DNA from 2 places in the Vibrio sp. KUL78 genome. Region 2 is predicted to be linked to the other one. Evidence: predicted binding sites of a transcription regulator. Region 2 holds the regulator's gene; the other holds the start of a gene.
What was found. Region 2 encodes MetJ, which represses methionine synthesis genes. Its sites were predicted from a motif close to TTAGACNTNTANANGTCTAA; they were not measured.
Positions count from the first base shown of each region.

Region 1: the regulator MetJ is predicted to act here: its motif matches at 2,772-2,791, upstream of metN (methionine ABC transporter ATP-binding protein MetN).

Region 1 covers NZ_AP045837.1:2,805,811-2,810,148, forward strand. Annotated here, with positions in the region: gene treB (PTS trehalose transporter subunit IIBC) at 1-545, opposite strand, end outside; gene treR (trehalose operon repressor TreR) at 785-1,729, opposite strand; gene AC6I8Y_RS13105 (MliC family protein) at 1,745-2,113, opposite strand; gene gmhB (D-glycero-beta-D-manno-heptose 1,7-bisphosphate 7-phosphatase) at 2,138-2,689, opposite strand; gene metN (methionine ABC transporter ATP-binding protein MetN) at 2,889-3,923, shown strand; gene AC6I8Y_RS13120 (methionine ABC transporter permease) at 3,913-4,338, shown strand, end outside.
Region 2 covers NZ_AP045837.1:3,284,778-3,289,115, forward strand. Annotated here, with positions in the region: gene AC6I8Y_RS15265 (bifunctional aspartate kinase/homoserine dehydrogenase II) at 1-475, opposite strand, end outside; gene AC6I8Y_RS15270 (O-succinylhomoserine (thiol)-lyase) at 482-1,651, opposite strand; gene metJ (met regulon transcriptional regulator MetJ) at 1,923-2,243, shown strand; gene AC6I8Y_RS15280 (malic enzyme-like NAD(P)-binding protein) at 3,391-4,338, opposite strand, start outside.

The DNA of each region.
Region 1 (4,338 bases), 480 kb from region 2:
AGCTTCTTCACCGTAGACCAACACACGCCAACCGGTAGGAAGAAGAAGATCGCCTCACCAATTAGCCACAAGAACGAGTGAACGGTTGCCCAGAACTGGCTGATTTCCACTAAGGTTTTGCCATCGAACATACGGATGTCGCCGATAACGTTGCGGAAACCAAGAATCAAACCACCCGTGATAATCGCCGGCAAAAGGGGAACAAAAATTTCGGCTAGGTGCGAAATACCACGCTCTAGAAAGTTCATGTTCTGACGAGCGGCCAGCTTGGCATCGTCTTTAGACGCCGCCTTCTTACCTGCTGAGTCAATCAGCATTTTGTAAACTTCGTCGACCTCAGTACCAATTACCACTTGGAACTGACCGGCATTGGTAAAGCAGCCTTTAACAATCTTGAGGCTTTCTAATGCCGACTTATCGGCTTTATCGGTATCGTTAAGAACGAATCTTAAGCGAGTTAAACAGTGGCTAACACTGGCAATGTTGTCAGCGCCGCCAACACCGTCGATGATCGCTGCAATGTCTTGCTGGGCTATTTTGCTCATCGTTTGTACACCTTTTACTGATATAGAGACGTAGGGTTAAGACGTCTAGGTCCATTTGTCTCGTTGTATTAATAATATCGCAACATGCGAATGGGAACATTCCCAAAAGTTACGTAAAGTGTGCCACGGAATGATTCAAACAAAAATGGGAACAGTCCCATTAATTGAGTGTGATCACAATAATTGTTGATAAATACACCAAGTTGATTAAGGGAGCTACTAAGAAAAAGAAGCCGTGATTACACCGCTTCTTGCGTGAGATGAGAGATAGTTCTATTACCAGTAAGCTGACTTATCAATAGGTTAGCTGCCTTCTCTCCCGCTTGCTGATAGCCAGGATCGATGCTGTAGATATTAGGGAACAGGAAAGACAATAGTTCATTACCGCCAACGCCCGTCACCACAATATCTTCTCGGCCAAGCTCTTGTAAGCGTTTGATCGTGCCAAGCGCTAAGGTATCGCTGGCACACACGATAGCTTGAAGTGAGTCCGTCACTACCTCATCAACAAGCTGGTAGGCACTCTCATGATGAAGTTCACCGGTACGATACTCGGCATGCTGATCATTATCATCACACCACTTTTGAAATGCGTTGAGGCGAGCCAAGCCAGTGGTTTTATCCTTAGGATCCACACCAATGTAAGCAAGCTGATTGACGCCTTGTGCCTGCAGTTTATTCAAAACCGCTCGGATTAATCCGTGATTGTCGTAGTTGATAGAAGAAACTTGATCGGTATCCATAGCGATGACGACAACCTTCTCCTGCCACTGGGACACCTTGTCGATATCAAGCTCAGTAAAACCGAACACAATGACACCTTCAACGTTGCGTTTACGCAGTACGCTCAAGTGTTCGTTGGTTTTCTCGGGATCGAACTGACTCTCCATGATCACCACATCGTAACCTGCCGAGTAAAGCACATTAAGCATGCTGCTCACCGCTTTGTTCTCAGAAGGCGAGTCGAGACGAGAGATAATGACACCTATGACCTTTTGCACGCCGCCCCCACGCATCGATTGTGCCGACTTAGAGGGCACATAGCCATGCTCTGCAATCACACGCTCTACTTTCTCGCGGGTTTCGGGTTTTACTTTAGGATCGTTAGTCAGCACTCGAGAGACGGTAGATTTACCGACTCCCGACAGCTTGGCAATATCAAGTATGGTGAGTTTTTTGCTCATGGGTGTCTTAAAGGTTCAATATCCGTTTTTTGGTACGCTTCGCGTAGTCATCATGCAGCTTTTATCGGTTTCACCGGCAATGGTAAGCATACCTTCTCTGCCTTTACTAAACAGCTCAATGTCAGACTCAGCTTGCGACTGGCCATCGAGTGAGTATTTGGTACCAGATGCAGAAGGGACACGATGCAGGTGATACTCTTCGCCATCAATGAGTAACAGAACCTGCTCGCTCGATAACTGGGTTACCTGAAAACTCTGGTTATCGCACTGATACTGAAGAACATGATACGGGTTTTGCGGCTCTGCCTGTTCTTTGCTACTGCACGCTGTCAAACCACCCACCATCAACGCGGCAACCAATCCGTATTTAACGTAAGTATTCATAATGACTCCTTTTGGGTCGACTGATTACTTAGCTAAGTATTGCGGCACATCGCGGATACTATCAAGTACCACAGTTGCGACAGACTCACCGCGCTCAGTCACCGGTTTGCCAGTACGAACTAAGATCTTGGTACCAACGCCAGCTGCTTCAGCTGCCATCATATCTTCGGCTTTATCACCGACCATGACCGAGTTTTCCATATCAATCTTTAGGAAGTCACGAGCAGAGATAAACATGCCCGGCTTTGGTTTACGGCAGTTACAATCTTGCTTGTAATCACCAATACCATGCTCTGGGTGATGTGGACAGTAATAGATACCATCGAACTCAACGCCATTATCAGAGAAGTTCCAATCCATCCATTGGGTTAAAGAAAGGAAGCGATCTTCGGAGAACATACCGCGAGCAATGCCTGATTGGTTGGTCACCAACACTAGCATATAGCCCATGTCCTGCAGTTTTTTCGTCGCTTCAAAGACGCCTTCAACATACTCAAAGTCGTGTTCATCGCTCACATACCCGTGATCAACGTTAATGACGCCATCACGATCCAAAAAAACAGCTGGTTTTGCCACAGTTCACTCTCTTGTTATAGATAGGTGCTAATAACCTGAATTATTACACGCTTTTATAGTCACGGCACTATGAAAATGCCGTTTAGACGTCTAGACGTAAAAATATCTATTGACACTAAAAGGTGAAAACCATAGCATCTTCTATCAATTGAGATGTAGTTCAAACTTTTATGCTACTCACGGACTTCAGGTTGCTTAGATGATCGAAATTAATCAAGTAAACAAAGTGTTTTATCAAGGCGCTAAGGAAATCAACGCCTTGGCAGACATCAATCTGCATATTGCAGAAGGCACCATCTTTGGTGTGATTGGCGCCTCTGGTGCGGGTAAGAGTACGTTGATTCGCTGCGTAAACATGCTTGAAGCGCCAACGTCAGGTGAAGTCATCGTTGATGGTGTTGACCTGACTAAGCTATCGAAATCAGAGCTGTCAGAAGCGCGCCGCAACATCGGCATGATTTTCCAGCACTTTAACTTGCTTTCATCTCGCACCGTATTTGAAAACGTCGCACTGCCACTTGAACTTGCTGGCAAAGAGCGCTCGCACATCGAAACCAAAGTGACGGATCTTCTAAAGCTCGTTGGTCTGGCAGATAAGCGCGATACCTACCCTGCCAATCTAAGTGGCGGTCAAAAGCAGCGTGTTGCGATTGCTCGCGCACTGTCGTCAGACCCTAAGGTGCTGCTTTGTGATGAAGCCACCAGCGCACTTGACCCTGCGACGACACAATCGATTCTTGAACTACTGAAAGAAATCAACCGCAAACTAAAGATCACCATGCTACTGATTACTCACGAAATGGACGTGGTAAAAAGTATCTGTCATGAGGTCGCTATCATTGGCGACGGTCGCTTGGTTGAAAAAGGCACCGTGGGTGAAATCTTTGCTCATCCAAAAACGGAGCTTGCACACGAATTCATTCGTTCAACACTCGACCTATCGATTCCAGAAGACTACCAAGCAAGGCTGCAAGCTGAGCGTGTTGAAGGCAGCTACCCGCTTGTTCGCTTAGAGTTTACCGGTGCTACTGTAGACGCGCCGCTAATGACGCAAATTGCACGTAAATACAATATTGATGTCAGCATCCTAAGCTCCGATCTTGATTACGCGGGCGGTGTAAAATTCGGCATGATGGTGGCAGAACTATTTGGTAATGAGCAAGACGACAACGCGGCGATTCAATATCTTCGTGACCACAATGTAAAAGTAGAGGTACTTGGTTATGTCCTTTAACACTGTCACAGACTGGTTATCTCTAAACAGTAACCTACTATTAGGGGCAACATGGGAAACCCTTTACATGGTTGCAGTAGCAGGTGTGGTTGGCTTCGCCATGGGTATTCCACTGGGCGTTATTCTGCATACCACTAAAAAAGGTGGCTTGCTAGAAAACACGCGTTTAAACAGTGTGCTAGGTGCCATTGTTAACGTCGGTCGCTCGGTACCATTCTTAGTATTGATGGTAGCGATCATTCCACTGACCAAGATTTTGATTGGCACCTTTATCGGTACCACAGCAGCAATCGTTCCACTAACAGTTGGCGCGATTCCATTTGTGGCACGTCTTATTGAGGGTGCACTACTTGAGGTACCAACAGGTCTGGTAGAAGCGGCACAATCAATGGGCGCAACACCATACCAAATCATT
Region 2 (4,338 bases):
CGCGAAGGAAGGCTCTTGCGTCCTGTGCGACTGCAGGCAAATCGCTCTGTCTAAGCAGCGCAGCCAATAGGCGTGAAGACCACACCTCGCCGTGTCCTAATACCGATGCGCGCTCAGCGTCTGTGAGCGGATAGCTAAGCTCACCAAGCGTGCTAAATTCGTCGTGTAACTGAGAGACCAGACCTTCGGCTTCTTCACCGGTTAGTAGTGACTCCACCAGCTCAATCTGAAACTGACGAAGCGCCTGTAGGTGCTCGTGCGCAATGCGCCCATCTTTATTAAGCGCATCTAGAAATTCGATGAGACGGTTAGTGGTTTTACCCGCCGCCGAGACCACGATAAGGTCTTCTTCATTAGAGTAGTCTTTTAAGATAGAGACCACTCGGCGATAACATTCAGGGTCTGCTAAGCTGCTGCCGCCGAATTTGTGCAACTGCTTACCGTGTCTGTTATTCAGGGTACTGCTTTGACTCATGCCGGCTTATCCTTTAAATGCAGATGCTTTCTCAAACGCTTGGGCAAGGTCATCAATCAGATCTTGCGCGTCTTCTAGACCAACAGAGAGGCGAAGGAGCTGCTGAGAAACGCCCGCTTCGGCTAATGCTTCTTCGCCCATCGCACGGTGCGTCATAGACGCTGGGTGACAAATCAGACTTTCGACGCCACCAAGAGACTCTGCGAGCGAGAATAGCTCTAGCTCACCAACAAAGTACTTAAGCTGCTCAAAGCTACCCGCGAACTCAAAGCTCAACATAGAGCCAAAACCAGACTGCTGCTTCTTAGCAATCTCATGACCAGGGTGCTCAGGCAGACTTGGGTGATAAATCACTTTTACCAATGGTTGCGGCTTAAGAAAATCTAGGATCTGTTGCGAGCTCTCTTCATGGACACGCATACGTGCGCCAAGCGTGCGAATACCACGCAAAGTCATGTAGCTATCAAAAGGCGTACCCGTCGCACCGATGCAGTTGCCCCACCATGCGAGCTCTTCTGCGTGCTCTTCGGTTTTGGTGATCACCACACCGCCAATCACGTCAGAGTGACCGTTGATATACTTGGTCGTTGAGTGAATCACAAAGTCTGCACCAAGCTCGAGAGGCTTTTGGTACACAGGTGTCAAAAAGGTGTTGTCTACTGCTACCAGCGCACCGACCTTTTTCGCTTTTTCACACACGGCCGCAATATCGACAACACGCACAAGTGGGTTAGACGGCGTTTCAAGCAAGATAAGTTTTGGTTTTTGCTCAAGCGCAGCATCAAAGGCTTGCTCGTCACTTTGGTCGACAAAGTTAACCTTGAAGTCACCTTTTTGCGCACGCGTGTTGAACAAGCGGTACGTGCCACCATAACAGTCATGGGGAGCAATAATCGTGTCTTCTGGACCTAAGAAAGCAGAAACCCAAAGATTGAGTGCAGAGGTACCACAGTTAGTCACTACCGCGCCTTTACCAGATTCCAGCTCATACAAAGCAGTTTCTAACAAACCTCGGTTTGGGTTTCCTGAGCGGGTGTAATCGTAAGTCGGCACTTCCCCAAAGGCAGGGAAACCATAGTTAGTAGAGAGATAAATAGGTGGCACCACAGCGTGATGCTGGGTATCCGATTCGATACCAGTACGTACGGCTATTGTCGCTGGCTTCCGATTGCTCATAGAAACTTCCTTTCTCAGATCGCATGGCTAGTTGGTGTAACCACAGTGTCTACTTTTACCGGTAATATGGGAACCGGCAAACGCCACAAACGTTAAAGAATTAACATTGCATTAAAATAAATATCCACATTCGTTGCCCCACTTTACTTTCCAAAATGTGAGACGTCAACACTTCTAGACGTCTATATGTCTTTGCTTATGGCAGTAAATCCCGCTAAAATTGCAGCATTCTTATTACTACTATTTATGATTAACAGAGCGAAGGTGTGTAATGGCAGATTGGAATGGTGAATACATTAGCCCATATGCGGAGCACGGTAAGAAAAGCGAGCAGGTAAAAAAAATCACAGTGTCTATCCCGCTGAAGGTGCTAAAGGTATTGACCGATGAGCGTACTCGTCGCCAAATCAATAACCTACGCCATGCAACCAACAGTGAACTATTGTGCGAAGCTTTCCTGCACGCCTACACTGGCCAGCCGCTTCCGACCGACGAAGATTTAAGAAAAGACCGTCCTGATGATATCCCAACAGAAGCGAAAGAGCTGATGACGGCGATGGGGATTGAGTTTGAAGCGTTTGATGAAGAGTAGGTAGCATTCTATTTCTAAGATCATATCTTCAAGTTCATAAGAACTTCCTCCGCTAGCTTCTGTTCAATGAGCGTAGCAACACAGTTCTATAGATACCGTCTCCCTAAAATTATCGTCACCCCTGCGTAGGCAGGGGTCTACTCAAAGCGCATACCAAGCCTCAAGAAGATTCCTGCCTGCGCAGGAATGACGCGCGCTTTAGAGGCATCACGATCAAATTTAGTCACCCCACTAGCCGCGCGCCTGCGCAGGAATGACGCGCGCTTTAGAGTCATCACGGTTAAATTTATCGTCACCCCACTAGCCGCGCCTGCGTAAGCAGGGTCTACTCAAAGCGCGTACCAAGCCTCAGGAAGATTCCTGCCTGCGCAGGAATGACGCGCGCTTTAAAGTCATCACGGTTAAATTTATCGTCACCCCACTAGCCGCGCCTGCGTAAGCAGGGTCTACTCAAAGCGCATACCAAGCCTCAAGAAGATTCCTGCCTGCGCAGGAATGACGCGCGCTTTAGAGTCATCACGGTTAAATTTATCGTCACCCCACTAGCCGCGCGCCTGCGTAGGCAGGGTCTACTCAAAGCGCGCACCAAGCCTCAAGAAGATTCCTGCCTGCGCAGGAATGACGCGCGCTTTAAAGTCATCACGGTTAAATTTATCGTCATCCCACTAGCCGCGCCTGCGTAAGAAGGGTCTACTCAAAGCGCGTACCAAGCCTCAAGAAGATTCCTGCCTGCACAGGAATGACGCACGCTATAGAGTCATCACGGTCAAATTTATCGTCACCCTACTAGCCGCGCGCCTGCGCAGGCAAGGGTCTACTACAAGCGCGCACCAAGCCTCAAGAAGATTCCTGCCTGCGCAGGAATGACGCACGCTATAGAGTCATCACGGTCAAATTTATCGTCACCCTACTAGCCGCGCGCCTGCGCAGGCAGGGGCCTACTACAAGCGCGCACCAAGCCTCAAGAAGATTCCTGCCTACGCAGGAATGACGCGCGTTTTAGAGTCACCACAGTCAAAATGTACTAATGGTCACATAGGTAACACTTTAATCCGGTCACATAAGCAACAACCATTGCACCATTCAATAAGAAAGAGGGTCATCTAGACCCTCTTCTCGTTAAATGCGTTTGGCTTGTGCCACAACCTTAAGCCATATAGCTATCGGGTAACTCAATACGAGCCACGCCAGATTCAACCGCAGCTTTCGCTACCGCTTTAGCCACACGAGGAAGCAAACGCGGGTCCATTGGCTTTGGAATGATGTAGTCCTTACCAAAGGTCAGCGCCTCAACACCTGCGGCATTGAGTACGTCTTGTGGTACTGGCTCTTTCGCTAGCTCACGAATCGCTTCTACCGCTGCTAGTTTCATCTCATCATTAATCTCACTCGCACGCACATCAAGAGCACCACGGAAGATAAACGGGAAACACAGCACGTTGTTTACCTGGTTCGGGTAGTCTGAACGGCCTGTACCCATAATTAGGTCATCACGAACCTGATGAGCAAGCTCAGGTTTGATTTCTGGATCTGGGTTTGAACACGCAAACACGATTGGCTTGTCCGCCATTAGCTTAAGCGCTTCTGGTGGCAACAGATCAGGACCTGATACACCTAGGAATAGGTCCGCGCCTTCGATCACATCTTCTAGCGTGCGCTTATCTGTGTTGTTGGCAAACAGCTCTTTGTATTCGTTAAGATCGTCACGACGAGTGTGGATCACACCTTTACGATCCAGCATATAGATCTTCTCACGCATCGCACCGCATTTGATCAACAGCTCCATACAAGCGATCGCCGCTGCGCCTGCACCTAGACAGACAATAGTGGTTTCTTTCAGATCTTTGCCCTGAAGCTCGATAGCGTTGAGCATACCTGCTGCAGTAACAATCGCTGTACCGTGTTGGTCATCGTGGAATACCGGCACATCACAGCGCTCGATAAGGCGTCGTTCAATCTCAAAACAGTCTGGCGCTTTAATATCTTCTAGGTTGATACCACCAAAGGTGTCTGAGATGTTCGCAACAGTATCTACGAACTCATCGATAGTGCGGTGTTTTACCTCAATGTCAATGGAATCTAGACCCGCGAAGCG